DNA from 4 places in the Bacillus cereus group sp. BfR-BA-01360 genome. Region 1 is predicted to be linked to each of the others. Evidence: predicted binding sites of a transcription regulator. Region 1 holds the regulator's gene; each other region holds the start of a gene.

Region 1 (8,023 bases):
CTAATACAGCAAGTGGAATAGATAGAATAGCTCCGAAAGTTGTACCAATAATCGCCATGCGAATTGTTTCTAAAATAGCAGTCGTAATGACTTGAAAGTAGCTCCAATCTGGAGGTACCATTTCCTTTAATAAATCGATCATATTCGGCCAGCCTGTTATAAGCTTCATAAATGATGCATTCACTTGTATGCCGCTACTCCAAAGTAATACAATCATTAAAGTCACTGTGAATATGTGCTTTAACTTCTTCGGCGGCTTCGGAATGTTTTTTGTATGAGTCATTGTTACATCTCTCATTTCGCCGCCACTCCTAGCAATTCATGCCGCTCAATAGAAGATCCATAAATTTCAGCAAATGTTTCATCTGTCGCTTCCTCTACCGTCCCGTCAAATACGATTTCCCCTGCATGCAACCCGATAATCCGCGTAGCATATTCCCTCGCTAATTCAATCGAATGTAAATTTACAATTGTAGTAATCCCAAACTCTTTATTGATCTGCTTCAAATCATCCATCACTTGTTTTGTAGTCAGGGGATCTAGCGACGCAACTGGTTCATCAGCTAAAATAATTTTTGCTTCTTGTGCCAAGGCTCGCGCAATTGAAACGCGTTGCTGTTGTCCTCCTGATAACTCATCAGCACGCATATATGCCTTTTCTAAAATGTTCACCCGCTCTAACGCTCGAAATGCAAGTTCTACATCTTCTTTCGGAAACAGTCCCAATACGGTACGCAATGTTGAATGGTACCCAACGCGTCCAGCCAACACATTTTTCAACACGGTAGACCGTTTTACGAGATTAAAATTTTGAAAAATCATTCCGATATCCCGGCGCATATGTCGTAATTCTTTTCCTTTCGCCTTCGTAATCGATTGTCCATCAATGATAATTTCACCTTCTGTAATTTCATGCAGCCTATTAATAGAACGAAGGAGCGTCGATTTCCCTGCACCAGACAACCCAACCATAACAATAAATTCGCCTTTATGAATTTTTATGTTGATCTTATTTAAACCTCTTGTACCATTCGGATATATTTTCGAAACATTTCGAAACTCAATCACACTTCTTACCTACTTTCTACTTGTTTTACGAAACAGAAAAACGGCTAACTAACAAAAACTACGTTACAGCTTCGTTAGTCGGCCATTCAACATTGGCAGTTCACCTATTCAGTTACTGTGTTTTTACTTTCTTTCCGTATTCACGAACGATATCAAATTTACTGTCATCAGACTTAACATATCCTTCATGTGAATAGACTTCCTTTATAATTTTATGCCCTTCTTCATCTTTTCCAATTTCAATAAAGGCATCTTGCAGCTTTTTGCTCCATTCTGCATCTAAATCAGAACGCACCGCAATTGTATCGTTTGGAATTTTTTCAGTGAACTTTATAATTTTTGTCTTATCAAATACATCTGGATAATCCTTTTTAACAATATTACGAGCATCTTGGAATACAACTGCCGCGTCAACATCACCGTTTAAAAGAGCAATAATAGACTGATCATGTCCCTTTAATGTAACTGGTTTCACATCTTTTAATGGGTCAATCTCTTCCTTCATTAAAACTGCAGCTGGCCAAACATATCCCGCAGAAGATGTAACATCTTGATATCCGATTTTTTTCCCTTTCAAATCTTTAATACTATTAATATTTGACTCTTTCTTCACGACAAACTCAGATTTATAAAAGTCTACTAAATCTTTTGTAGGTTGACCTGTTTCATCGTCTACTCCAAATCGTTGCGCCTGTAATATGACATTGGCTGCTTTCTTCTCATGTGCCAACACGTAGGCAGTTGGTGGTAAAAAGCCTACATCTACCTGTTTAGATGCCATCGCTTCGACAATCGTATTGTAATTCGTGGAAACGCTAACTTTAACAGGAATATTGAGCTTATCACTTAACAACTTTTCAAGCGGCTTTGCTTTCGCCTCTAACGTATCTGCATTTTGTGAAGGAACAAACTGAACATTTAATGTTTTCGGTACATATCCTTTTTTCTTCTCTTCACTCTTCGTTGCACTTGATTCCTTTGTCCCACAACCACTTAGTAGACTGGCTGCTAGTATGGCCGTCGCCCCCATCATGAAAACTTTTTTTAACATGTGAAATCCTCCATTTTCTTATTCATAAAATGACGAGCTGTAAACACGTAGAAATATACCATAAAATTCCTAACACAAAGTATTATTTACAGAATCTTTACACATTCTAAACATTATATACAATCGTATTTATATTTATTTGTTATGATAAATGTATAAATAATATAAAAGGATGATTGAGATTGAAAGAACATCATACTGTACAAGTCAATATTCTACTTACAAGCGATATACATGGAACCGTTTATCCACTTCATTACCGAAATAACGAAAGCGCAGAAATTGGATTAGCAAAAATCGCAACACGTATCCAGCAGGAGCGTTCACAGCATAAACATGTCATCGTAATTGACAACGGTGACTTCATTCAAGGGACACCGTTTACTTACCACTATGCCACTTACGAAAGTGATAAAGATAATCCGATGACAATACTTGCTAACTACATCCACTATGATGCAGCCATTATTGGAAATCACGAGTTTAATTACGGAATGGACATACTAAATAAAGCCGTTTCACATGCTAATATGCCTTATCTCTGTGCAAATATTTTAGATAAAAGAACAAAAAAACCTTATTTTGGGAAGCCTTATTTGATCAAGCATATCGAACCAAATATAAAAATCGCTATTTTAGGAGTTACAACACATTACATTCCAAATTGGGAGCAACCGCATCATATTCAAGATTTACAGTTTGAAGACGCATTAGAAACAACAAAAAAATGGGTTTCTTTTATTTATAAGCATGAAGCACCTGATGTATTAGTTGTAGCTTATCACGGTGGATTTGAAAGAGATTTACAGTCCGGCGCACCAACGGAAACTTTAACAGGGGAAAATCAAGGTTTTGCCATGTGTCATGAAATAGAGGGAATCGATATCTTACTAACTGGTCATCAACACCGCTTCATCGAAAACGAAACAATAAATGGTGTAACTGTGTTACAACCTGGATGTAATGGCCATTCATTAGGGAAAGTTCAAATAGAATTGGAACAAAATAATAGTCGGTGGACCATCAAAACATGTCGTTCTGAACTGCTATCTGTAGAAGATGTTCCGGCAGATCATACGTTACTTTCACTCGTATCTGACTATGAAGAGCGAACGCAAAAATGGCTTGATCAACCAATTGGTACAATTGTTGGCGATATGAAAGTTCATGATCCGATGCAAGTTCGTTTACAGGATCATCCTTTTATCGAATTTATCAATAAAGTACAAATGGACGTAGCTGAAGTTGATATTTCTTGTACAAGTTTATTTCACAATGCATCTCCCGGATTCCCAAATGAGATTACAATGCGCGATATTGTTTCTAATTACATTTATCCAAACACATTAAAAGTCATTCGCATTACAGGACAAAATATTCTGGAAGCGCTTGAACGATCTGCTGAATATTTCTCATTGAATGAAACCGGAGAGATTGTTGTAACCCCTGCCTATATCAAGCCAAAGCCACAACATTATAATTATGATATGTGGGAAGGTATTTCATACATACTAAACATTTCAAAACCAGTTGGAGAAAGAGTTGTTTCCCTACATTACAAAGGAAAGCCTCTTTCTCTTACGGATGAGTATGATGTTGTTATGAATAATTACCGGGCAAGCGGTGGCGGGAACTACTTTATGTATCAAAATAAACCGGTTATAAAAGACATACCGATTGATATGTCTGAAATCATTGCAAACTATATATTGAAAAGAAAAGTGGTTGAAGCAACTCTCAATCAGAACTGGACGGTAATAAAATGAAGATCTAAAGAAACTACACCACTATATATTTCTATGAAAATAAAAAAGATGGGCTTGTCCCATCTTTTAATTTAGCTTGACATTATTTTTCTTTTTTAACGCTTTTAATTTCGCTGGGGTAATATCTTTCCCCTCTTCATTCACGATTTTAATTCCTTTTAATTCGTTTAACATGTTTTGGCGAAATCCTTTTAAATATTGTTCACGGAGCGATTGACGTTCCCGTTGTTCTTCTTCAGTTAAACCTTCATTCTTCGCTTTCCTCGCTAAGAAGTTAATGCGTTCAATGAGTTCGTGACTTAGCATCTCGAATCCCCTTTCTACTAAAAACTGATTATTATCATACAATAGTTAGTCTTGTTTATCAAGCAATTGCTTCGTATATTCCACATACCTGCGATGCACAGTAGCTTTAGAAACATCATATCCAAATCCACGAAGTGTCGCAGCAATCTCTTCAAAAGTTAATTCATTGCGGCGCAAACGAACAATCTCTTCAATCGGCACTTCTTTTTTCTCACGCCCCGTACTCAAGTGTCGGTTTTTCAAGTTTTTCTCCGGTCGAAATCCTCTTTCTACCGCTCTTTTCATGCCACGTTTAATCTTTAAGTTATGAATTTTCCTTTGATACTCTTCCACGATACTAATAATATCAAGTACCATTGAATCAGAATCAGACAGCTGCAATTCACCGTTATGTGTATGCGTATACACTTTTACTCCATCTTTATATAAGCAATGCATTAAAGCAATCTTCGCATTTCCTCTGCCAAGCCTTGTTTCATCTTGAATAAGAAGTACCTCAATTTGCTCGTCCCGTATTATATCTAATATTTCCAATATTCCTTCACGTTCAATCGTGTAACCACTTGCTTGTTCTTCAACCACCTTTATAACATTCATTTGATATCGCTCAGCTAAATGCAACAATTCATCTTTTTGACGTGCCAATGATGTTTCTTGTGCCTCTTTCGTTGTACTTACACGAGCATAAATGATTGCATTCATTTAAAACCCACTTCCTCTTTTTGATTTTTTTATTAGTTTAGCATAAATCTCTTACATGTTCGAACTTATGTTTGTAGAATGTTTTTTCACATGGTATACTTATGAATAAGAAAAACGAAAAAACGAGGTGTTAAAAAATGGAAAAGTTAACAAAACGCCAGCAAGACATTCTCGACTTCATTAAACTGAAAGTACAGGAAAAAGGTTACCCGCCTTCCGTACGTGAAATTGGTCAAGCAGTCGGCCTTGCTTCTAGTTCTACAGTGCACGGACATTTATCACGTCTAGAAGAGAAAGGATATATTCGACGCGATCCAACGAAACCGAGAGCGATTGAAATTTTAGGAGAAGAAAGAATCGAAATTGGTACACAATCTGTTGTTCAAGTACCAATTGTCGGAAAAGTTACAGCTGGATTACCGATTACAGCTGTAGAAAGTGTGGAAGAACATTTCCCACTCCCTGCAAGTATCATTGCTGGAGCTGATCAAGTATTCATGCTACGAATATCTGGAGATAGTATGATTGAAGCTGGTATTTTTGATGGAGATTTAGTTGTTGTTCGTCAGCAACATTCCGCAAACAATGGTGAGATTGTCGTCGCTCTAACAGAAGATAATGAAGCCACAGTTAAACGCTTTTATAAAGAAAAAGATCACTTCCGTCTACAACCAGAAAACTCTTCTTTAGAACCAATTATTTTAAATACCGTTTCTGTTATCGGAAAAGTAATTGGTGTATATCGTGACCTACATTAAAAAATAGACCAAAATGGTCTATTTTTTAATGTACGTTAATTATACCATCGTCCATAGCTGTTTTCCTCTCAATTTGCACACCGTCATTTCTAAATGTGACGTCTCTGGCATCTTCCTTAAAAATCTGTACTTTGCATGAACAGTCGCGTTTTAACGTTCTTTCCTTTCCATTATATAAAACGAAAATGATCTTCACTTGTCTATGTTTAATTCACTTGAATGCTAACATCTCCCGCAGCTGTTTTTCCTGTGATTTTCACACTACCATCGCCAAATGTAACATTCCTGTCCTCTGTTTGAAAAATTTCTACTTCTCCTGCATACGTCTTACCGCTCACAACTGCATTCTGAGGCTTCTCAAGTAAACGAATATCTATGTCTCCCGCTTCTGAATTTGCTTCTAAATCGTATTTTGCATCATGATCCATAACCTTTACATCTCCCCTAGCTGTTTTGGCAACGACTTTACCGTTCGTTCTGTTTATTTCCACTTCTCCTGCTTTTGAAGAGCCTTCTACTGTTTTTGCTGACACTCGCTCCATTGCAACATCTCCAGCAAGAGTTAAGGCTTCTACACGTTCACTCTTCACCTCACTTATTGTAATCTCACCTGCAGATGATTTCATTTTTATTTCTTGATAAGTACGCTCAGGAACAACAACCGTTAGCTTTGTTGCTTTAAACCCCGAAGATAAAAATGAAAAGTCAAATAAAAATCCTTCTTTTGTTTCCCCTTTTATTCCCAAAACATCTCCTTCTTCATTAACACTCACTCTTTGTTTTTCAATATTTCCTGACTGTTTCACATAGAAAGAAGAATCCTTTCCTTTTTGAATCACAATATCTCCAGCATCTAATTCAATATCTACATTTTTAATTGCCTCATTTTTTATAACTTTTTCCGTTTCTTTCTGCTCCGCCGCATCTACCATCTCCGAATATGTTTGTGATATACCAATAATGCCAACTACAATACAAACAATGGCTACTAACATTATTTTTTTCATCTTATTTTTCCCCTCTAATCATTTTGAGATTCCAATTGACGTAACGTATACAAAGATTTTTAAACCATTTTGTACAGTAGTAAGCACCGATACATACTAATAATCCAATCCCAAAAAATGTAATAGAAACAAATATATCAAGCCATAAAAAAGTGCCAGTTAGTATCTTAATCACGACTAGGAATGGTGCTATAACGGAGGAAATCCCTCCAATCCACAGTGAGAATATAAAACTTACAATTGTAATTAAAGGTCCTAATACAATAATGAAGTTTAATAAACTAAGCCCAACTACCGACGTAACAGCTCTTGTTATATTTGATGCAGACGGATCTTTTTTCATCTCATCAAAACGATATAAGGCTAACATCTCTTTTGCAATCGCTTTTGGCGAGCCAAGTCCCTTTATAATTTCTGCTTCTGTCTTCCCTTCCTCTAACCCAAATCGAAAATGTTCCTCATAGTCATATAGAATATCTCTTCTTTCTTCTTCTGGTAGCTTTCTAAGATGTGTTGATAATTCCTGAAGAAATTGCTCTTGATTCATATCATTACACCCCTTCAATAATTTCCTGTACCCCTTTAGCGAAATCACGCCATTCCGTTACAAGTAAATGTAGTTGTTCTTCTCCTTGATCTGTTAATTGATAATATTTACGCGGTGGTCCTTCCGTTGATTCTTTTAAATATGTTTGAAAATACCCTTCTTTCGTTAATCGGCGTAACAACGGATAAACGGAACCTTCTGATATTAAAAATTTATTAGAAATCTCTTGAACAAGTTCATACCCATAACAATCTTTTCTTTTAACAAGTGCCAGTACACAAAGCTCCAGCACACCTTTCTTAAACTGGACGTTCAAAGACAATCCTCCTTTTTATCAGTACTAATTAATGCAAGGTACTTACACTAACCATAATATACCATTTACTACTATTTATTACAAGGTACTGTTGACTATTTTACAGGAATATTGCATGACCATTATTATAGGTCGAAAGAACACCTCAAAAAAAAAAAAAAAACGATAATTCCTTAATGAAGGACTTACCGTTTTTCACTAAAAATACTATTCGTAACTGTATATTAAAAATTTCATGTTTTGAAAAACTCCTGATAAATATATTTCTTACTATATATCGTTCATACTGGTATACCCCTCATCCCATCGACTGTTGCACCTGTTTTTGCTTCAACCTTTCTTCTAACACATGAATCATAAATAAGAAATGCTCCGCCTCCCTTACAACATGATCCGCTAATAGTGGATTAATTACATTGCGAATTTGACATGTTTGAATAAGTTCCAATCCTGCTTTTTTGAAATTTCTCAATTCAACTGTAGCGTTTTCACTATCTTTATT
Region 2 (8,023 bases), on a different contig from region 1:
CCCAATTCGATTTTTCATCTCTTGCGCGGCTGCATTCGTAAATGTTACAACGAGTAAGCGATCGACATCTACCGGATTCTCCTCATTAATAATCTTTTTAATGATACGTTCAACGAGTACTGCTGTTTTCCCGGAACCTGCTGCTGCTGCAACTAAAATATCACGTCCATGTGCCACAACAGCTTTCCATTGATCATCTGTCCATTGACTCCCTTCTGGTTTTGCTGGCCAATTTTCTACCATCATTCCCCGACCTCCTCTCGTATTTTCTCCATTGCTTCACTATCTTTCATATCTTTTAATGTACGGAACTGATTGTCTTCCAGCGATTCATCGAACTGGCAGACAGAGCGGAAGTGACAAAATGTGCACGCTGCTTTATTCCCCATTTTATATGGAGCAATATCAATGACACCTTCTGTAATGTCTTTTCCGATCGTTTCAAACGTATGGTGTACGTATTTTTGTAGCACAGAAAATTCTTGTTCACTTGCGATGTTAGAGCGTGCGCTGAAGCTTCCGTCTTTTTTTAACCCGGCTGAAATAATGTCAGAGCTTCCTGTTGATAGTTTGTTATCCATTAAACGAACAACATCTGCATCTCCAAGCACGAGCCCTTTCATTTTAAATTTCTTTAAAATTTCTTTCTCAATCTCCTCTTCAGAAGCGTCACCTTTCACCTCAACAAGTGGATTATGAATATGGAAGTATAACACACCTGCTGGTGATGCGACTTCCCCCTGTTTCATCCACGTACCAGCATTAGAAATGACGACATCCAAATACGTCAGCATTTGCAATGCTAATCCGTAATATACTTCTGTTAAATCCAGCGCTTTCGAGCTCGATTTATAATCAATAATGCGAAGAAACGTACCGCTCTCATCTTCCGCTTTATCAACTCGATCAATCCGGCCGACAACTTCCATTTTCACACCGTTTGATAATGTAAATTCCATCGGTGGTAATGAGTCTTTGCCTCCCATACCAAACGGAACTTCTAAATCAACTGGAACAAATCCACTCGCCTTAGCATGTTCCCTAAGCACAAGCGATGTTCTAAAAATAATTTGCTGTAATTTTTGTTTCAAATAAGCATGTCGATTTGAGCTTAATAAAATTTGCCTTTGTAATAATGGAGCAATTTCTTCTATTACTAATATGGAAAGATGCTCACATTCTTTTATGGATAAATCAGCCCAAGTCCGTTTTTCACGCAAGAGCTTGTCCGCAATTTTCTTTAGCGCTGCATGGAACAGCTCCCCGATATCTGGTGCATCTAATTTAAATATATCGCGCTCTCTCAATGATAAACCGTGCTGTGCAAAATGAGCGTACGCACAGCGATTAAATAATTCCATACGAGAGACACTTCCTTTTATTTTATCTCCATATAAAATTCGACTTACAGCCGTACTTAATTTCTTCGCACGATTTCGATAAAACAAACTGGATAATACACGGTTGCTTTTTTGCTTCCATTCATCGGATGTAACGTAGAAATTATATACATCCCACCAAAAGTCTAAATCACCTTCAAAACCGTATCGCTTCCACGTTTGCAGTTGTTGCATCACATATGACAATGTTACTTCTGGCGTCGTTACATATGAAATTTGTGCTGCGCGCGATAAGTCGTTTACATCGTTTGTTACAAACGTCTCTTTCACATTAGGAAACATTCTCTTTATTTTCTTCATAAAACTAGAAGCTAGTAATGTCTTTCCTTCTTCATCTGCAAGAGGACAAGAGATATATAGTTTCTCAGATGCTCTTGTCACCATTTGATACAAGACAAACTGTTCTTCTAATAACGTTTGTCTTGTCGTTGGTGCTAATTCCACGCCCGCTGCTGCAAGAACATCTCTTTCTTCATCAGAAAGCATCCCTTCATCTGTCGGCGTAGCTGGCATCACACCTTCATTTGCACCAATCACAAATGTTGCCCGAATATTTGAAAGTCTAGAGCGATCGATATTTGCAATTAATACTTGGTCTAACGATGGCGGGATATTGGCAAATTGAAGTGCCTCAAGCCCTGTCGTCATCACATCAATAAACACCGATAGAGACATACTTTCTTCTCCAAGCATCTCAACAAATGTATCAAGAAGATTCATCACTTCTTCCCACACTTGATCATGGTCTGTCGCAAATAAGAAATCCCCGCTTTCTTCAGCACGTACACGTAGTTGTTCTAATTTCTTCGGAACATCTAGCTCCTCTAAAAATAAATATACAGCTTCGCACATTTGCATAACAGTACTTGCACGTTTCAATCTTTTTTGCAGACGAATGATTGGCGTTCTTACAATCTCACGAAGACGGTTCATTTTCTCTTCCATTTGGCGTTCACGATCTGTTATCACCTCGTTCCCCTCATCAAGAGAGCGATAACGACGATACGTCCACGGCTCATCGGCGGTCCATTTCTTACCTTGGACACCATACGCCAAACAGTAGTTTTCAAACTCATCCATTTCTTCACGCATCACTTCTTTTTTTACATCCAGCGGATATAAAAGTTCTGTTTTCACGCAGCGAAAAACAGCATCATAACGCCAATTCCCACTAATTATTTCTAAAGCAGAACGAATGCATTCGACTAACGGATGGTGAGACATCGAGCGCTTTTCATCAATGAAATGCGGAATATCATAATCTGCAAATAATGTTCTTAACACATCATAATAGCTTTCTCCGTTCCGAAGAAGTACGGCAATATCGCGGTATCGATAATTCTCTTCTGCAACAAGTCTACGAATTTCTCGCGCTACTCCTTCTACCTCCGCTCGTAAATTCGCAGCTGTATGGATGGCAATACTCGTCTCTCCGTAAAACTTTTCGTTCGGACGCGATTCATAGTGAGCTTCTAAATGCGCTAATGCTGGAGAATGAAATCGCGGCTGTTCTACGAGCGGAATCGTTTTTTCCATTACCACTTTCTCTTCACGTGCTACTTGTTTTACTTTTTCATACGTCAGCACTGTTTCATAAAACAAATCCAGTTCATTGACTGGCTGGGCGAACGTTTTTTCATCCACCGTTAATGTAATCGTCATTCTTGCTCCGCATCTCATTAGCTGCCTTATAATTTCAAGCTCTTGCGGGGAGAACGAATGAAATCCATCAATATAAATTTCTGCATCCTTTACATACTCAGAAAACGGCAGTTTCTCAATAAGGAGCTGTAAATAATCTTCCGAATCTAAATACTTTCCAATTAAAGCTCGTTCAAAATCATCATATAATAGCTGCAAATCATATATTTTATTTGCCAGCAACTTTTGTTCGGCGCTACTGCTATGCGCATCTAACTGTTGCCACATTTCATATACATGAGATGGCGTTATATTGTAACGTTTAAACTCTGCAATCATACCTCCAAGATGTTCAAAGAAGCCATTTTGTTCAGCGGCTTTTTGAAACACATATAATCCTTCTTTGCGCGATTCAATAATTTTGCGAAGTAACATATGCACACCCGCTTCATCAATATGAAGACGACTTGCCCCTCCTACTTCTTGCAACACTTTCCAAGCTAATCGTGAAAAACTAAACACTTGTGCACGAATAGAAGCTCTTACCTCTTCACTTCCTATTAACGCCTGCTGCGTCTGAAATGTCATTTGTTCAGGAACAAGATACAAGATTGTTTTCCCTCTTGGGCGCTCTTTTAACTCTTCTTGCACTTCTCGTAAACAAAGTGTACTTTTCCCACTTCCAGCTCTTCCAATCACAAATCGAAGTGACATATAACCCCACCTTTCACCTATATAACGAACGTTAGTTTGCTGTCATCATTGTATTATAGGACACGAAAAAAGACAAACAGAGACTGCTTGCCTTTTTTCCTCTTTTCTATATTATAAATCATTCTACTCACCTTTTGAAAAGTTCATTTGCATTTCGTTAATCGGCCAATAACGTAAATCGACTTTTCCAACAACCGCATCTGCTTTTATAAAACCAAAATGTCTGCTGTCCCAGCTACCAAGACGGTTATCGCCAAGTACAAAAATATATCCTTTTGGCACAACCTTTTTTTTCGTTAACTCTTCCAACTTAAAATCTCCTGTCAACTGGCGTCCTTTCACTTGTTCCTTATATGTTTCTAAATACGGTTCATCAACAAATTGACCATTAATATATAATTTATCCTGCTTATATTCAATATAATCTCCAGGTAAACCAATGATTCGTTTTACATAGTCCTCTTTTTTATTCGCATGGAATACAACAACATCAAATCGATGTAACTCTCCAACTTGATAGCTCACTTTGTTCACAACAAGCATATTACCATCTTGAAGTGTTGGCATCATCGACTTTCCCTCTACAACATAAGTCGAGAAGAAAAACGTTCGAAAAAAAAGAGCTAGTAGTATCCCGATAAGGATCGTTCTCATCCACTCTACGCTTTCTTTTTTCAAAGTTTGCTTCATCAGCCTCTCCCCTCACCCTTTTCTACAATGAAGCTGTATGTACAGCGCGGACTTCTCTACTCAATGCAGTTCTAATTTCACTTCAATTTTCTTACCAACATACCAAAGAATAAAAACAACTCCTATCACAATAATTGTTTTTACAGGATTATGGATAAAAGAAGTTAAATCATGACCGATATAGCTTAACATAAAAATCATAACAAGCTTTCCAAGTGTTAGAGCTAATCCAAACTGCCTTACACTAATGCGCGATAATCCCGCGACTACATTAATCAATGCAGATGGCGTAAAAGGAAAACAGTACAATACAAAAATAGGTGCAAATCCTTTTCGTTCAATCCATCCCATCGCACTCCGTACTTTCGGATGTTTATTTATAAAAGAAAAAAAGCGACTTCGCCCAAACTTACGAATAACAAGAAAAACAAGAAACGCCCCCAGCACCGAACCGATCCAAGAATAGAAACATCCAAGCCATAGACCAAAAGCAACCGCATTTGCCATAACAAATACGATCAGTGGAAGTACGGGAATAAGCGCTTCTGCCATTGGCAAGCCAATGCCAAGGAGCAGACCAAACGCCCGGTAACTCTCGACAAGTTGGTCCATATTTTCTGTTGAAAAATATTCTTTGATTGTTTGAAAATCCATTCTACAATTTACCCCTTTATTATTTTCACTATCCCTACTTTATCATTGCTTCGTATAAAGAGGAAATGGTAGATATAACAGATGGAGATGTATGTATTAAAGTTCCATACGATGATGTAAAAACCCTTCCTGATTATCGTATGATTATCTATCATGATTTGACAGGATTTTACACCTTTCATGTTTCCATGTAACAAAAAAGAAACCAGTTACTTCATCATATCTGGTTTCTTTTCATTTTTATTATATGAGCATTTTACCTGATTTATTAATCATTCTCCTTCTATATCTTCTTCCTTTACAAGGTAGACTTTTTCATACGCTGGTCTTAACGTTGATATCGCTTCTTTTGCAACTGGCTTAAACTGCAAGTTTCCTTGTTTATCTTTTCGATCTTCATATTCTGTTCTCAGCTTTGCTGTACGGTTTTGTTGATTCTCAAAACTACTCTTTGACATCTCTAATTTCACTGCAAACCCATTAATGAACCGAATAATAAGATTGCCGTCTGCTAACTCTTTATTGCTTGCAATATGAAAATGAGAGAGCCATGCACATTCTTTTCTTGAATAGGAATACGTGGGAAAGAAATAAAGTTGATCGGTGGGACTAATTGCGATAGGTGCTTTATGAGTAATACGTGTTAACTCTTTGGTTCCTTCTTTCCTCCCTAAAAAACTCGATCCATGCTTACGACAGCTTCGTTCTACAATATCAAGCGGCTTTTGGAACATAAAAAAAGAGTCTTCCACTTCAATTACTCTCGTTATTACATTTTTTTCCCCTAAAATAACAGGCAGTAAAGCCATAGTTTTTTTATTTATTACGTAATTTTCAACATAGCGCTCAGCTCTACCATCCATGGTGTGTTCACTCCTTCTATAAAATTCATTTATATTAGCAGCTGCACAAATAATTGTATCACACCTTTTGTAAAATAATTAAAATTTTCAATTTTTTTACATTCTTTTATAAAACTTAAAAATGACATTATTTCTTTCCATAAAAAATACCCAACGTCAAAAATGTATATAGTTCGTTCCAAATAGAGATATTATTTCAACTAAAAGTAGATTTTCCATGTTTGAAATATTTATAACATATTCGTTAGTCTCATGAACAAGACTGCTTCAAAAGTCCAAATGCCCATATAGAGTAAGGTAAAGAAGCAAAGAAGGGTTATTACACCATATGTATATCCTCAAAAATGTATAACAAAAAAGATGGCCAAAGCCATCTTTTTTATCACACACAATAAAATTATAGTTTTACAACGTTTTTAGCTTGAGGTCCACGGTTACCATTTTCGATTTCGAAGCTAACTTTTTCGCCTTCTTCTAAAGATTTGAAGCCTTCAGTTGTGATTGCAGAGAAATGTACAAAGACATCGCTTCCACCTGGAACTTCGATGAAACCAAATCCTTTTTCATTATTAAACCATTTTACTTGTCCTGTTACTGTCATTCTTATTTCCTCCTAAGAAAATACATTTTTTAGTTTTTCATGTAAAAAAAGAATCCACACATTATCAAATACGAAACATAAAACAGTTCTCACATACTTTTTCTCGTTCGTTTTCAGCACTTGATAATATATGGATTGCTTAATTTAATTATTCAACTGAGATTAGTATAACATAATAAAGATAAGATGTATACTTTTTTTTAAAAATAAATCTTCCAATTTTTATACTCTCTATAAAATAGAGCTATCACCCTAAAAAACGAAACAGATATACAAAAAGAATTTTTTCAATAGAAAACAGGCGCCTAGTATCGACACCTGTCCCCTCACTTATTTTGTAAACTGCGCCTCTTCCGTAGAACCTTTCAGCGCTGTTGTCGAAGATGTACCACCTGTAATAACTTGCGCGACTTCATCAAAGTAACCCGTTCCTACTTCGCGCTGATGACGCGTTGCGGAGTAGCCGTATTGTTCAGCAGCAAATTCTGCTTGTTGCAATTCAGAATATGCTGCCATGCCACGCTCCTTATAACCGCGTGCTAATTCAAACATGCTATAGTTTAAGGAATGGAATCCAGCAAGCGTTACGAATTGGAATTTATAACCGTATGATGCAATTTCTTTTTGAAAGTTTGCAATTGTTTTTTCACCTAATTTTTGTTTCCAGTTAAAGGATGGCGAACAGTTATAAGCTAGTAATTTCCCTGGATACTTCTCATGAATCGCTTCAGCAAAGCGCTTTGCATCTTCTACATTTGGCTCAGATGTTTCACACCAAACAAGGTCTGCATATGGTGCATATGCTAAGCCGCGCGCAATTGCTTGATCGAGCCCCGCTTTTGTACGGTAAAAACCTTCTGGCGTTCTTTCTCCTGTAATAAACTTTCGATCGACTGGATCGATATCGCTTGTAATTAAATCTGCTGCATCCGCATCCGTTCTTGCAACAATGATTGTCGATACGCCCATTACATCTGCCGCTAGCCGTGCTGAAATTAAATTGCGCACTGCTGTTTGTGTTGGTAATAACACCTTTCCGCCTAAATGTCCGCATTTCTTTTCCGAAGATAATTGATCTTCGAAGTGAACACCTGCTGCTCCTGCTTCAATCATACTTTTCATTAATTCAAATACATTTAATTGTCCGCCAAATCCGGCCTCAGCATCAGCAATAATCGGCACGAAGTAGTCGATACCTCCGTTTCCTTCCATATGCTGAATTTGATCTGCGCGCTGAAGCGTTTGATTCATCCGTTTTACAACAGCTGGTACACTATTTACCGGATACAAACTTTGATCCGGATACATATGACCAGATAAATTCGCATCCGCTGCTACTTGCCAACCACTTAAGTAAATTGCTTTTAAGCCCGCTTTTACTTGTTGCATCGCTTGGTTACCTGTTAACGCTCCCAGCGCATGAATGTAGTCTTCTGTATGAAGCATGTTCCAAAGTTTCT
Region 3 (8,023 bases), on a different contig from region 1:
AAAAGTGAACCAATATAACCTGATATAAGACCAGATACCATAATACATAAGAAACATATCGTTACTTTCATAGGATCATTAAACCCATACATCACCATCAGACCAGCAATTGGTGTTGCCGTCCCTGTAGCGTTATTTACAAGTTCGAACATTGAAATAATAATCCCCGCTACTGCACCACCGATAAAGTTCGTTACATACACTGGAATTGGATTTGCAGAAATTAAATCTGCTTGTGTTAATGGTTCAATTGCTACCGCAATTGTCGTACGTTTATCCCCAAACTTCATTCGTTTAAAGAATACATAGTTCATAAAAGAAGAACTCGTGACCGCAAGTGCCCCTATTGCCATTGGCAATCCTGTTAATCCAAGAAGTGCAGTTAATGCCATTGAACTCAGTGGTGCTGTTGCAACAACTGTAATAATACCACCTAAAATAATTCCCATAATAATTGGATTCGCATTCGTTGACGACGTAATAACCCCGCCAATTTGCTTTAATGTTGCTGTTACAATCGGATCCATCCCTTGTGCAATAAGTCTTGTTAATGGTGCTGCAATAACAATACAGGCAATTAAATCTAATCCTTCTGGCACACGTTTTTCAATTTGTTTTACTAAAAATGATATAAGATAACCAGCGATAAACCCTGGTAACAATCCAAACTTTAACACAGAAGCCCCGACAAGCATAGCATAAACAGGTGATACACCCATCGCTAATGCAACAAGTGTTGCACCCGCAACCCCTCCTAGGTTACCAGATGATTTCCCAACTTCTTTCAAAAAGTCAATTCCTAGTAGATCTCCACCAACATATAATTGAAATGCTTCAACTAAGAAACTCGCAACAGCGGCGCTTGCTAAAGCTCCCATTGCTTTCATACCATTTGGTGCTTTAAAACTAAAGAGTGAGAAAAGACTTAATACAAATAGTAATAGTACAGTTCCTTTAATAATCTCCATGTTGCCCTCTCCTTTAGTCAATTTCGTTTCGTTACGAAAAATGGCTAAAATGCACGATGTAACTCACGATAAATTGTGATTTGCCCTCATTATAGCTCGTTTTTTTTGAAACGCTTACTTTTGTTGAATTTTTAAATTTCTGAATTGGTGTTAATCTCTTTTTATTGTATCAATTATATATCTAATTATTTATATAACAGTTTTTCAAATCGAATAACATTCTGCACTTCTTTACAGAATATCCTAACATTTTAACATCACTGTACCATATAATAAAACTATTTAATGATAACAGCTTTACCAATATATAGATTAAAAAAATTTTTTCAAAATGAAACAATGGCAATTTTTTATTGCCATTGTTTGAAAAATGTTATCTTTCTACTGGAAATGACTTCAAGTCCATCGCTATTTCTGTATGGGCAAATACAGCTTTTGCTTCTCGCAACAACTCCTTATACATATCGCCTTGATAACGTGAACTAATATGTGTCAATATTAAACGCTTCACGTTTGCTTCTAGGGCAATGCGTGCCGCCTGCTCAGTTGTGGAATGAAAATAATCATGAGCCTGGGTTTGATCCGCTGCTGCAAATGTCGCCTCATGTACAAGTACATCAGCATCTTGGGCAAGAATTCTACTCGCATCACAATAACGAGTATCTCCTAAAATGGTAATAATTCTTCCTTTTTGCGGAGGCCCAATAAAGTCCTTCCCATCTAACACTCTTCCGTCTTCTAATTCAACAATCTCTCCATCTTTTAAACGTTTAAAAATCGGACCTGGTTTCACATTAGCTTCTCGTAACTTCTCTACAAGAAGAGGGCCTTGTATATCTTTCTCAACAATTCGGTATCCAAAACATTCAATCCCATGTGACAGTCTCTTTGTTTCGACATAAAATTGTTTGTCTTCAAAGACAATACCCTCTTCAGTAATTTCTACAATTTCAAGCGGGTATTTCACATGTGTTGTACTCACGGATAAAGCCACTTCAATAAACTGTTCAATTCCTTTTGGGCCATATACCGTTAACGGCGTTGTTCCTCCTTGAAAAGAACGACTTCCTAATAAACCTGGTAATCCAAAAATATGATCGCCATGTAAATGCGTAATAAATATTTTTTCAATCCGACGTGGACGTACAGATGTATGTAAAATTTGATGTTGCGTTGCTTCACCACAATCAAATAGCCATGTCCCTCCCCTTTCTTCCAATAACTGCAAAGCGATAGCTGAAACATTTCTTCCTTTTGAAGGAACACCTGCACCAGTTCCTAAAAACACAAATTCCACTTTCTTTCCTCCAGCTCTTTATATAGTCTATCTTTCATCTTACGGAATGTTATGTAAAATGGCAAATGTAATCTCCTTAACAAGCTATCTAGACATCTATATAATACGAACAATAAGAAATAAAATTTTGTAAATTGTTCGTGTTTTATGATAAAATAATTGTATAAAAAATAAAGGGAGCGTCTTATTATGAAAGAAGTATTTCGTTTACAAACTGATTTTTCGTCTTCATTTGATCGTTGGGTAAGCTCATTTGTTTCTAATTATCCGACCCAGCTGAAATGGTCAACTTTAAAGGAATTAATCCATGAATATACATCATCGCATACGAATCAAACGGTACCGGAATACATCTCTTCCTCTATCACATATTATGCACAACGTATTTCAACAGCAAACAATACAGAGATTATTATTTATACAAATCCTACAATCTCATAATCTCTAAAGTAAGAAAGCACCCAAATAGGTGCTTCCTTACTCATTTCATATACCCATTTCCTGTTATATATATTTCTCAGTCAAATCATCAAAGGACATCCTATTCTCTTCTGCCCCATTTATCAACTATTCATATCATTTCCCATCCACTCTATAAAAAATATGTCCGTTTCAATATGAATAATAAATCTCCTATTGGTCATTTTAAAAACATACTACCATGAAGGAGGAAGAGCCATGAAAAAGCTTAAAATATGTTCCATTATTTCACTAGCAACCATCTCACTCTTTGGCTGTGCTGGAAATCAAAAAGATAACGCTTTAGATAATCGAGATCACGATAACATTCGAAATGTTAGATACGAAGGAAATCAAACAGATCTTCAAAGGGGAAGAAATGTTCCAAATGATATAACAAATAATGACACACGACTGCACATAGCCAATAAGGCAGCAGACCGCATTGTGGAGCTAAAAGAAATCGACACAGCAAATGTAATTGTTACAAATAGAAACGCCTACGTTGCTGTTGTTTTACGAGATCATGTAAAAGGGGAACTCACAAGAGAATTAGAAAAAAGAGTTGCTGATCAAGTAAGAGCAATTGATCCAAATATTCGTTATGTCTTTGTTTCTTCAAACCCTGATTTCGTTAATCGCATGAGAGATTATGCTGCCAAAATTGATCAAGGGAAACCCGTAAGAGGACTAATTGAGGAATTTAATGAAACGGTTCGAAGAGTATTTCCAAACTCTCGCTAAAGAAAAAAGTGTCATGATGCTTATATGTAATCATGGCACTTTCTATAGAAATTTATTTTCTAATCTTTGTTGGAACGATTTCTCTTGTTTGCGTAACAATTGACTCCCTCGTTGTAACAGCGGCGTTCCATACTTATCATTAATTTGTTCGATAACGGCTAATAACGGCTCTTCTTTTGCATCTTGCTCAAATGAGAATAAATCTAATTGCTTGACCGATTCCGTTTTCCATTCTAGTTCAGTCGCTGTAACACCGAGTAAACGAATAGAATCACCATTCCAATGCTGTTTCCATAAACGAGAAGCTGCTTGAAATATATCGCGCTCTTCCCAAACTGCATTTTTTAATTGTTTACTTCGCGTGATTGTACGCCTATCATAATATTTAATTATAATTTGAATATTGTAGCTAACGAGCGTACGTTTTTGTAATCTACTGCTTACCGATTTTGATAATTTCTTCAGCATATCAAGCAATTCCTTCTCTTCATCCATATCCTTTGAAAAAGTCATTGAATTTCCAACGCTTTTATGTTGCCCCATTTGATTTGGATCAACCTTTCGATCATCGATACCTTTTGCCCGTTTTTGTAAGTCAACACCATGCTTTCCAAGCTTCGCACGAATAATATGTTCGTCTCCCTTTGCTAACTGTTCAATCGTATATATATGAATTTCATTTAATTTCTCTGCTGTTTTCTTCCCAATTCCATGCATACTTTCAACGGAACGTGGCCAAAGCATGTACGGAATATCTCGCTTGCGCAGCACTGTAATACCGAGCGGCTTTTGCATATCAGAAGCTGTTTTCGCAAGAAAGAGATTTGGTGCTATCCCGATGCTACATGGAAGTTGCAATTCTGTTACTAATGTCTGTTGAATCATTTTTGCAATTTCAATTGGCGTACCAAGCGCATAGCAATCTGTAATGTCTAAATATCCTTCATCTATCGATACCGGTTGGATTTTCTCTGTGAAACGAGAGAGAATTTGAAACATTTGAAAAGAAGCTTCTCGATATAATGTAAAATTCGGCTGCTTCACAATTAAATGGGGACATAACTTCTTTGCTTCCCAAAGTTGCATCGTTGTACGTATCCCGTATTCTCTCGCTTCATAGCTGCATGTCACAATAATTCCTTTTCGCTCTTTTTCATTTCCTGCAATTGCTAGCGTTTTTCCTTTTAACGATGGATCATGTGCAATTTCAACCGATGCGAAAAAACAATTCATGTCAACATGTAAAATAACATGTCCATTTTTCGGATACATTTCTCGCATATTATCCACCTCACAAAGAACATTTGTTCTTTTATTATATCAGATTTATTTACAATAGTGGTATGGTCTCGTAAAAATTTGTTCTTTTTTCTATCTCTTATCCATAACTATACTAAAAAAGAAATAACAATAAAAAACGTGCAAACCCATGACGGATTTACACGTTGTTTGATTGTTATTTTGCTACTTCTTCAATAATAGCAACAACTAATTCAGCTGTTTTTGTAAGTTCTTCAACAGGAATTTTTTCGTTTGTTGTATGAATTTCCTCATACCCTACTGCTAAGTTCACGGTTGGGATACCATGTCCAGCAATTACATTTGCATCACTTCCGCCACCACTTTGATGAAGAGATGGTGTACGGCCAATTTTTTCAGCTGCACGTTTTGCTACTTCTACGACATGATCGCCATCAGCAAATTTAAACCCTGGATACATGACTTTTACTTCTACTTCTGCTTGACCACCCATTTCTTGTGCAGTAGTTTCAAATGCTTCTTTCATTTTCGCAACTTGTGCTTGCATTTTTTCTTCTACTAGAGAACGTGCTTCCGCAAAAATTTGCACATGGTCACAAACGATATTTGTTTGTGTTCCCCCTTCGAACCGACCGATATTTGCAGTTGTTTCAGAATCAATGCGTCCAAGTGGCATTTTGGCAATTGCTTTTGCTGCAATTGTAATAGCAGATACGCCTTTTTCTGGCGCTACACCAGCATGTGCTGTTTTCCCACGAATAATTGCATTTACTTTTGCTTGCGTTGGCGCTGCGACTACAATTTCACCAACTTTTCCATCGCTATCTAACGCATAACCATATTTCGCTGTAATGCGTTCGCGTTCTAATGCTTTTGCACCGACAAGACCTGATTCTTCACCAACTGTAATAATAAACTCAATTTTCCCATGCGGAATATTCTTTTCTTTTAAAACGCGGATTGCTTCAAACATCGCTGCTAATCCCGCTTTATCATCTGACCCTAAAATTGTAGTACCATCAGATACAATATACCCATCTTTAATAGAAGGTTTAATTCCTTTTCCCGGAACTACTGTATCCATATGAGAAGTAAAATAAATTGTATCTACGTCTTCTTTTGTTGCTGGTAACGTACAAATTAGATTACCTGCCCCATGTCCCGTTGCATCCATTGTATCGTCTTCAAATACTTCAACACCTAAAGCGGTAAATTTCTCTGTTAACACTTTGCAAATTTCCGCCTCAAATTTCGTTTCAGAATCTACTTGTACTAATTCCATAAATTCATTGACTAAACGTTCTTGATTAATCATAAAACTGCGCCTCCTGCACTACCATTATGTATGTACACTATTCATTATAACAGAATTTCGCGAAATTTTCGAAATACATGACAAAAAACAGATGGTTCGTACATCTATATAACCATCTGTTTACTTTGACTCATTTAAAAGAACCCATCGCATATGATCTTCCCACACTCCATTGACCATTAACATTTTTCGAGATACACCTTCATATTGAAATCCAAGTTTTGTGACAACTTGAATCGATGCTAAATTTCGAGGCATAATTGGCGCTTCGATTCGATGTAAACGAGCTTCTTGAAAAGCTACCTCAATTGCCTTTCTAAGTGCTTCTGTTGTATATCCTTTATTCAATTCATCCTTATCTAACTTATAGCCAAGAACACATGATTGATAAACACCTCTCACAATTAAATTGAACGAAATACAGCCAATAATATTTGTATCATCCTCTTTTTTAAATATCCATAGCCGGATCATTTTCCCCTCTGCTACTTCTTTTCTATCTTTTTTAAGTCGCTTTATTTGATACTCTAATGTAAAAAAATCATCTGGTCTATATTCTTCCCATGCTTTTAAAAAGTCGCGATTTTTGTCGTAATATTGAAGAACTTGCTTTGCATACGACTCGTCAATTTCCCTTAATTGTAAACGCTCTGTTTCATATATTTTCATCATCGTATCTCCATTCTTCAGCTTACAAAACTGTTAAAAGTCACCGTAAAAAGTATTCCCTTACTTTGTTATATTCTCTATGTATCGCAAATTTTCCTGTTATCTTCCTAGACACTTCCCAAACTTTGTCTTTCCCCTTGTCCCCTCTTTCGTTTCTCGTTACAATAAACTTGTAATGACTGCAAGGAGGCCCATTATGAATAAAAAAGCACAAAAAATTATGGTATATATCATGCTTATTTCCATGCTTGTAACAACACTGCTTGCTGGTGCAAGTATGTTTTGGTAAAAAGTGTACATTTACTTTTTTATATTTTATTCTGCTATTGGTGAGCAACAGGACTCTCGCTAATTAAAGTTACACTTTATCTCTATTAATAAAGTGTAACTTTAATCAGTGGGGGTTTTCTTCATCCCCCACTGATTATGAGCCCTCACCAATCGCGCTGCCCTAAAATAGCGGGATAAAAACAAGGCTGTATATTCTCATAGAAAATAACAGCCTTGTTTCATGAAACAAAATAGATATCTACTTGATTACTAACAAAATTGCTACAATACTAAATGAAAACATCATCATAAGAGCCATCACAAAACTTGTATACTGTTTTTGCTGAAATGCTCCAACTACAAATGTTAAATTTAACAATGCCATAAATAGAATAGATACGAAAAAATTGCATATATTAAAAATCGTTAATATAAAAGTAATAATAAATAGAAAACCAATTAAAAATTGCGCGTACGAAATCTTTGACTTCACATACATATAAGCAATTCCTTTCTTCCTACCTTTATATATTTTCATTAACGCATGAACATGCACACATGCTAATCATATAAGGTAAATGTAAAGAACATTTACCTTATATGATTGACTCTCTCTAGCGAATCGCTCCTTTTTCTTTCGCCAGCTGCGAGAAGGATTTCTTCGATTTGACAATCCATACTTTTGTTCCGATTGGAACACGATCAAATAAATACTCCACATCATGTTTCTTCATCCGAATACATCCTTGTGAAATATATTTCCCAATCGAACTCGGTTGATTTGTACCATGAATACCATATTTGCTTCCATCGGTTCCTCTTGCATTAAATCCCATCCACCTTGATCCAAGTGGATTTTTTGGTGATCCTCCTGGAATATTTTTCGCAATATAGTAAGGATTTTTTGCTTTCATCACAATATCAAATGTTCCCTCTGGTGTGAGTTCATTTGTTTTTCCAGTTGCAATAGGAAACATATTTTGAATTTTCCCATCGTTAATATACGCAAGTTTATTGTTCTCTTTATTTACAATAATGAAA
Region 4 (8,023 bases), on a different contig from region 1:
AATAAAAACTAACGAAACAAGGAGACAAATCCCTATTATTTTCCGGAAGTGTTCTAATCTCAATTTATTCACTCTCCTCGCTCCTACCCCACATTCAGCCTCTTCGGCCTCATCTTTTAATCTCTCCTTGCAACGCCCTGTTTATAACCGGAAGAATTAAGAAATCATTATTTGAACAAAAAAGCTATCCATTATTGGATAGCTTCTGCTGCTTGCTTAAAATGATTTGCTTGCGTAAGTAACTCTTTCGCATGTTCCGTAGTTAAATCCGTAATTTCTACACCAGAAATCATACGAGCAATTTCTGTCACTTTATCGTCTGGACTTAGTATTGTGACAGATGTCATTGTCCGATCATTCGCCACTTGCTTTCGGATAAATAAATGTGAATCCGCCATTGAAGCTACTTGAGGTAAATGAGTAATGCAAAGTACTTGTGAATTTACTGATACCCTGTAAATTTTTTCAGCAATCGCTTGTGCAACTCGGCCGCTCACACCTGTATCCACTTCATCAAAAATGACAGATGTGACACCATGATGTTTCGAAAAAATACTCTTTAAAGCTAAAATAATACGAGATAACTCTCCTCCAGAAGCAACTTTTGAAAGTTGTTTCAACGGTTCACCTGGATTTGTGGAAATATAGAACTCCACTTGGTCATATCCATCCACTGTTAATTTGACAGGTATTCCTTCAACGAGTGGATCTTCTATATTTCCTTCTTTTTTTGTTATTCTCACTTCAAATTTTGTTTTTTCCATATATAGTTCTTTCAATTCTTGGTGAATAGCACTTGTTAAGCGCTCTGCAAGTTCATGACGCATATCACTTAACATTGTCGCTTCTTTTAAGATTACACTTTCCAATTCTTTTAACTCTTTTTTAGCCTTTTCAATATGCACATCTTTATTTTCAATCGTAAATATTTCTTGCTCTATTTTATCTGCATACGCTAAAATCTCTTCTACAGTATTGCCATACTTTCTCTTTAGCATACGAATTTCATTTAAACGAGTTTCAATTTCATCTAAACGATTTGGATCATATTCCATCATATCTAATTTTTCTCTTAGCTGATAGGCTACTTCTTCCAGCAAATAATAGCTATTTGCTATTGAATCATGATTTTCTTGATACGATTCATCTAAATGTGCAATACTCTCCATTTGCCCCATTGCATTTCGCACATGATCAAGGCCTTGTCCATCTGCAGTTAATGAACGATAAGCATCACCTAACGCTTTATAAATCTTCTCAAAATTAGAGATTTTCAAGCGCTCCTCTGTTAATTCCTCTTCTTCATCTACCTTTAAATCCGCTTTACGAATTTCTTCATATTGGAATTGAATTAAATCCAATCGGTGAGCCATCTGTTGTTCATTTTCTGTTAAAGCTTTTAATTGTTTCTTCAATTGTTCATACTTTACATATACTTCTTGATATTTTTCTAATTGTTTTACAATTCGATTTCCATCGAAATGATCCAGCATAAAGAGATGCCGTTCTTCATTCATTAAATCTTGTGTCTCATGTTGTCCGTGAATATCAACAAGTGTTTTCCCAATTTCTTTCAATATGCTTAATGTAACAAGTTTACCATTTATGCGACATACACTTTTTCCATTCGCAGCTATGTCGCGTTTTAAAATCATCATGCCATCTTCAATTTCAATATCCAGCTCTTCTGCCTTCGCAATGCACGGGTGCTTATCGTCCTCTATATAAAACAATCCTTCAATTTCTGCTTTCTCTGTTCCATATCGAACAAATTCTGCTGACCCACGACCACCAACAAGCAAGCTAATTGCATCAATAATAATTGATTTTCCAGCTCCTGTTTCACCACTTAATACAGTTAAGCCTTTTTGAAAAGAAATATTTAATGACTCAATAATAGCAAAGTTTCTAATCGATAATTCCGATAACAATGCTTCATTCACCTCGTTATAAACTAATGCCCCATTAAGAGCTTTCATTACGTATTATTTAAATCGTTATCTTCTATATATCACATGTATCATGTATTCTTCTAACATGCTTCATTGTACCAAACATTTGTTTTATGGGTCAATCCGCCTCTTTATGTATACCATTATAAAAACCTTATTTTTCACAATAAAAAATATCTTGTTTACTTTCTCATTTTAGTAAGAAAGTAAACAAGATTCTTTTTTGTTACAGCATATTTAAGAAACGATCCGATACATTACCAGTATCTTCAGGCGTACGACAAATAATTAAGCAAGTGTCATCACCACAAATGGTTCCGATAATCTCGTCCCACTCTAAATGATCAATAAGCGCTCCTAGCGCGTGAGCATTACCAGGTAATGTTTTTAACACAAGCATATGCCCTGCTGTGTCTAATTTCACAAACGAATCAACGAGATTCCGTTTTAATTTTTGTAACGGATTGAAGCGTTGATCTGCTGGTAAGCTATATTTATAGCGACCATCATGTAATGGCACTTTTACTAAGTGCAGTTCTTTAATATCACGTGATACAGTTGCTTGCGTTACATTAAAGCCTTCGTTCCGTAAAATGTCAACTAGTTCATCTTGTGTTTCAATTTCTTTGTTCGCGATAATTTCTCTAATTTTAATATGGCGCTGACCCTTATTCATACATTTGCACCTCACACTATCTCTTACCATAGTTTAAACGTTGATATACTTCACTTATTTATGTTAACGTATAATTGTTTTATTGTACACAATTGTTTTTACAATCATTATACAATTCCAACAAAAAGAGGAACAACATACGTTATTCCTCTTTTCCCTTTTGTTTTAATACTTCATGCGCTTCTGTAACAACTTGCTCGATGGAAATTGGAGAATGGTTTTCACCAGTCTCACGCTCACCATACCATTTTAAATGGATTAAAAATTCAATATTTCCATCTCCACCTGTAATAGGTGAGAATGTCAAGTCTTGTACATCGTATCCTTCTTGTAACGCAAAGTCGACAATCATTTCGACAACAGCTTCATGTACTTTTTTGTCACGAACGATACCTTTTTTTCCAACTTGTTCTCGCCCAGCTTCAAATTGCGGTTTAATTAATGCAACTACATCACCATTTGGCGTAAGCATTGTTTTTAACACCGGCAAAATAAGCTTTAATGATATGAACGAAACGTCGATGCTTGCAAACTGCGGTAATCCACGCTCTAAGTCAGCTGGTGTAACATAACGGAAGTTCGTTCGCTCCATCACAACAACACGTTCATCTTGGCGAAGTTTCCAAGCTAATTGATTGTATCCTACATCCAGAGCATAAGATAACTTTACTCCATTTTGTAGTGCACAATCTGTAAAGCCACCAGTTGATGAACCAATATCAATCATAATTTTATCTTGCAAATCAAGTTGAAATACTTGTAATGCCTTTTCTAATTTATAACCACCGCGGCTTACATAAGGCATAACTTGTCCCTTTATTGTAATCGGTGTATCCTCAGGAATTTTTTCCCCCGGCTTATCGAGCCTCATCTCATTCGCATATACAAGCCCAGCCATAATGGCGCGCTTTGCTTTTTCACGTGTTTCAATCAACCCGCGTTCTACTACTAATACATCTACTCTTTCTTTTTTTACACTCATTTGTTACGCCCTTTTTTGTTTTGATGGAATCATTGTATGGATGCGATCTACAACCGCATCTGTTGTTAACCCAATTTCTTCTAATAATTTCGTCACACTACCGTGCTCGATAAAATAATCTGGAATTCCCATTCGTTCAATCAATGCACTATGATATCCATGTTCAGCAGCAAACTCCATAACTCCTGAACCAAACCCGCCGATTAAACAAGCTTCTTCAATTGTTAAAATCGGTATATTCTTTCCTAAAAGATCATGTAAGTATGCTTCATCCATTGGCTTAATAAAACGAGCATTTACCACCTTTACAGAAACACCAGCTTTTCCAAGACGCTCGGCTGCTTCCATAGCCATTGGAATTGTTGTCCCAAATGTTACAATAGCTGCTTGCGTACCTTCTCTTAATGTTTCCCATGTGCCAATTGGAATTACCTTGAATTCATCATCCATTGGAACACCAAGTCCATTTCCACGCGGATATCGAAGTGCAATCGGTCCATCTTCATATTGCATTGCTGTATATACTAAATGTTGTCCTTCATTCTCATCTTTCGGCATCATAAGGACGATATTGGGTAAGTGGCGTAAAAACGCAATATCAAATACTCCTTGATGCGTTTCTCCATCTGCACCAACTAATCCAGAACGATCAATACCGATGAAAACATTTAAGTTTTGACGACATATATCATGAACAACTTGATCATATGCTCTTTGTAAAAACGTCGAATAGATTGCTAAGAATGGTTTCATTCCTTGTGTTGCCATTCCAGCTGCCATCGTTGTTGCATGTTGCTCGGCAATTCCTACATCAATCATACGATTTGGAAATTCTTGATGAAACTTCTCAAGTTTAGATCCAACAGGCATCGCCGGCGTAATCGCTACGATACGCTCATCCACTCTTGCCAGTTTACGAACCGTTTCACTAACAACAGCGCTCCATGCTGGAGCAACTTCCTTCGGTTTCACAAAGTCTCCCGATTCAATCTTATATGGGCCAGTGCCATGCCAAGTACCGATTACATCGCTTTCAGCAGGTTTATATCCTTTCCCTTTCTTTGTAATCACATGAACAAGTACTGGACCTTTTGTTTTCTTCGCATATTGCAGTGTTTCAAATAGTTTTTCATAATCATGTCCATCAACTGGACCTAAATATGTAAAACCTAATTCCTCAAAAAAAACACCAGATACTAATAAATATTTCAAGCTATCTTTAATCTTTTCAGCCGTCGCTGCAACTTTCCCACCAACTGCTGGAATCTTTTTAAGAATATACTCCAGTTCATCTTTTACCCATTGATATTTACCAGCTGTACGCAAACGACCAAGTACATTATGAAGTGCTCCAACATTCGGTGCGATTGACATTTCATTATCGTTAAGTATCACAATCATATCTGTCTTTTCATGTCCGATATGATTCAGCGCTTCTAGAGCCATTCCTCCAGTTAAAGCACCATCTCCGATAATCGGTATAACATATTCATCTGTTTTCTTTAAATCACGCGCTAAAGCCATTCCCATCGCAGCAGATAATGATGTTGAACTATGACCAGTTTCCCACACATCATGTTCACTTTCACATCGTTTTGGAAAACCACACAATCCTTTATACTGCCTTAATGTACGAAACTCTTTTGCACGCCCTGTTAAAATTTTATGAACATAAGATTGATGTCCGACATCCCATAAAAATTTATCTTTCGGACTATCAAATAATGTATGCAGCGCAATTGTGAGTTCTACTACACCTAAGTTAGGAGCAATATGTCCACCTGTTTGAGAGAGCTCTTCAATTAAAAACTTACGAATATCCTCACTCAATTCCTCTAGTTCGCTGATAGACATATCTTTCAAAAAACTAGGGTTTTGAATTTGCGTTAGATCCACATGGATCACTCACTTTCATTTCATAATCTGTCAACATGTCAAATATTATAAAAAAACTTTACACAATACAAGAAGTTCTTAGCTTTTCCTACTACATTTTATCTTATCTCTACTTACTTTGATACGCCCACTTCTTTGTATGATGAAAAAAAGAGCCGCTCACACAACGTGACAACGGCAATGTAATCTAAATATATTTTTGCCAATAAAAAGAAAAGAAAAACCTTTTTCTACATTTATACCACAAAATGATAAATGACTCAACAAATGAAAACGCTGTTATACTAGTTGTTACGCTTTGCGATAAGATCACAAACAGAGAGCAAGTATGTATCTTGTAATTGCAGGGACATAATTGCATCCTTTGCTTTGGCAATCGTTTCTTCTAATATACTTTTTGCTTCGTCTATCGCAAATAATGTCGTATATGTACTCTTTTCATTAGAAGCATCGCTGCCAATTGGCTTTCCAATTTCTTCTTCCGTTCCTTCCACATCTAAAATATCATCTCTAATTTGAAAGGCAAGGCCAACATATTTTGCAAAGGCAAGTAGCTTTTCCTCTTCTTCTTTTGTTGCACCAGCAAGTATAGCACCAGCAAGTACAGCAAACTCTAATAATCTTCCTGTTTTATGCTTATGAATATACTCTAATTCATTCAGTGTAAGGTGCTTCCCTTCCGCTTCCATATCCGCTACTTGTCCAGCTACCATTCCTTCTGGCCCCGCGGCTTTGGCAAGCTCAAGTGCCAGCCTTAACTTTATTTCACTAGAAATCCCTTCATAATTATACGCTGAAACTACTTGAAACGCATAGGTGAGCAAACCATCGCCGGCTAAAACAGCCATCGCCTCTCCAAATACTTTATGATTGGTTGGCTTCCCGCGTCTTAAGTCATCATCATCCATACATGGCAAATCATCATGAATTAAAGAGTATGTATGAATCATTTCAAGTGCACAAGCTGCACCTATCCCAAGTTCTCGTTCTTTCCCAAACGCATGTAAAGTTGCAAATAAAAGTAACGGGCGGAGACGTTTTCCACCCGCTTCTAATGAATATGTCATCGCATCGCGAAGCACGTTTGGACATTGCAATTCATTCGCGTAACGCGCAAGTTCTTTTTCTATAAACATTTTGCTTTCTATTACAAAAGCATCGAAATCTCCATATGCCACTATGCTTCATCTCCTAAAGCTGTAAATGGCTCAAGCTGTCCATCTTCTCCAAGGATTACTGCCATTTGTTCTTGTACATCTTTCAATTTCTCATCACACAACTTAGACAATTCCATCCCTTCTTTAAAGTATGAAATTGCTTCTTCTAAAGGAACATCGCCTTGTTCAAGCTTGGAAACGAGATGCTCAAGCTGTGAAATCGCCTCTTCAAAGCTCAATTTATTTTCCATTTGATTCACGCTCCTTTACGCTCGATACATTACAATCTAATATACCATCTTGTAATTGCACGGAAACTACATCTCCAGCACTAACATCTTTTACACTTTTCAATACTTGATTCTTCTCGCTATATACAAGTCCATATCCTCTCATCATAACTTTAAGCGGACTTAATGCTTCTAGTTGCTTTGCTATTCTCACAAATGCAAATTCTTTCGTTTGTAACACCGTTTGCATTTCTCGTCGTAATTGTTTTTGCAACGTTTCAATCGCTATCTTTGTTTGTGAAATTCTTTGAGCAGGATGGTGCTTCTCCAAGTAAAATGAGAGCTGCTTTAACTGATTCACTTTTTTCTCCATATAGCGCTCTTTTGCTAAAACAAGTTGCTCAAGAGCTCGATCTAACTGCTCTTCTTTTTGTTCATATATTTGTCTTGGATAACGAAATGCATATGACTTTTGCAACGTTTGTAATCGCTCTTGCCTTTTATGTACTATTTCTCGCATCGCTCTTTGTAAACGAAGTGTTCTTTGCAATACTTTCTCTTGCATTTCAAGAATATTAGGCACAGCTAATTCAGCAGCTGCTGTCGGCGTCGGTGCACGTAAATCTGCAACAAAATCAGCGATTGTAAAATCAGTTTCATGTCCAACAGCAGAGATAATGGGAATCTTACTTGCAAAAATTGCTCGCGCGACTATTTCTTCATTAAAAGCCCATAGCTCCTCAATAGAACCGCCCCCGCGACCAACAATTAATACATCTATATCATTCATCTCATTTGCTGTTTGAATAGCTTGTACAATAGAGGGAGCAGCAAACTCCCCTTGTACAAGTACTGGAAAAACAATCACATTCCCAATTGGATAGCGACGTTTAATCGTCGTTATAATATCACGAATAGCCGCCCCCGTTGGTGATGTAATCACACCTATTGTTTTTGCATATGCAGGAATGGGTTGCTTATAAACGCGAGAAAATAATCCTTCTTCCTCTAGTCGAACCTTTAATTGTTCATAAGCTAAGTGAAGATTCCCCACACCATCAGGTTGCATATCATGAACATAAATTTGATAAGAACCACTTGCTTCATAGACAGAGATTTTCCCTTTTACA

What was found. Region 1 encodes LexA, which represses DNA repair genes until DNA is damaged. Its sites were predicted from a motif close to CGAACATATGTTCG; they were not measured.
Region 2: a site for LexA is predicted at 3,781-3,794, ahead of addB (helicase-exonuclease AddAB subunit AddB). Genes of this name have one in related genera too.
Region 3: a site for LexA is predicted at 4,766-4,779, ahead of MR056_RS01675 (DNA polymerase IV). Genes of this name have one in related genera too.
Region 4: a site for LexA is predicted at 2,052-2,065, ahead of recN (DNA repair protein RecN). Genes of this name have one in related genera too.

The regions. Positions count from the first base shown of each region.
Region 1 is NZ_JAKUFV010000010.1:84,311-92,333, reverse strand. Features, by position in the region: gene phnE (phosphonate ABC transporter, permease protein PhnE) at 1-298, opposite strand, end outside; gene phnC (phosphonate ABC transporter ATP-binding protein) at 295-1,068, opposite strand; gene MR056_RS11690 (phosphate/phosphite/phosphonate ABC transporter substrate-binding protein) at 1,181-2,119, opposite strand; gene MR056_RS11685 (bifunctional metallophosphatase/5'-nucleotidase) at 2,302-3,885, shown strand; gene MR056_RS11680 (DUF896 domain-containing protein) at 3,952-4,191, opposite strand; gene MR056_RS11675 (YneB family resolvase-like protein) at 4,237-4,893, opposite strand; gene lexA (transcriptional repressor LexA) at 5,031-5,651, shown strand; gene MR056_RS11665 (DUF4097 family beta strand repeat-containing protein) at 5,858-6,658, opposite strand; gene MR056_RS11660 (DUF1700 domain-containing protein) at 6,660-7,205, opposite strand; gene MR056_RS11655 (PadR family transcriptional regulator) at 7,210-7,521, opposite strand; gene MR056_RS11650 (DUF2935 domain-containing protein) at 7,820-8,023, opposite strand, start outside.
Region 2 is NZ_JAKUFV010000004.1:69,677-77,699, forward strand. Features, by position in the region: gene addA (helicase-exonuclease AddAB subunit AddA) at 1-243, opposite strand, end outside; gene addB (helicase-exonuclease AddAB subunit AddB) at 243-3,755, opposite strand; gene lepB (signal peptidase I) at 3,879-4,445, opposite strand; gene MR056_RS05615 (TVP38/TMEM64 family protein) at 4,506-5,099, opposite strand; gene MR056_RS22230 (hypothetical protein) at 5,165-5,293, shown strand; gene MR056_RS05620 (competence protein ComK) at 5,372-5,962, opposite strand; gene MR056_RS05625 (cold-shock protein) at 6,360-6,563, opposite strand; gene aceA (isocitrate lyase) at 6,894-8,023, opposite strand, start outside.
Region 3 is NZ_JAKUFV010000001.1:316,752-324,774, forward strand. Features, by position in the region: gene MR056_RS01655 (PTS sugar transporter subunit IIC) at 1-968, opposite strand, end outside; gene rnz (ribonuclease Z) at 1,342-2,265, opposite strand; gene MR056_RS01665 (DUF3932 family protein) at 2,455-2,706, shown strand; gene MR056_RS01670 (YhcN/YlaJ family sporulation lipoprotein) at 2,944-3,468, shown strand; gene MR056_RS01675 (DNA polymerase IV) at 3,511-4,749, opposite strand; gene MR056_RS01680 (tripeptidase T) at 4,925-6,043, opposite strand; gene MR056_RS01685 (GNAT family N-acetyltransferase) at 6,164-6,712, opposite strand; gene prli42 (stressosome-associated protein Prli42) at 6,909-7,001, shown strand; gene MR056_RS01695 (DUF3894 domain-containing protein) at 7,242-7,481, opposite strand; gene MR056_RS01700 (L,D-transpeptidase) at 7,597-8,023, opposite strand, start outside.
Region 4 is NZ_JAKUFV010000027.1:1,323-9,345, forward strand. Features, by position in the region: gene spoIVB (SpoIVB peptidase) at 1-72, opposite strand, end outside; gene recN (DNA repair protein RecN) at 192-1,931, opposite strand; gene argR (arginine repressor ArgR) at 2,179-2,628, opposite strand; gene MR056_RS18735 (TlyA family RNA methyltransferase) at 2,771-3,610, opposite strand; gene dxs (1-deoxy-D-xylulose-5-phosphate synthase) at 3,614-5,506, opposite strand; gene MR056_RS18745 (polyprenyl synthetase family protein) at 5,791-6,642, opposite strand; gene xseB (exodeoxyribonuclease VII small subunit) at 6,684-6,914, opposite strand; gene xseA (exodeoxyribonuclease VII large subunit) at 6,904-8,023, opposite strand, start outside.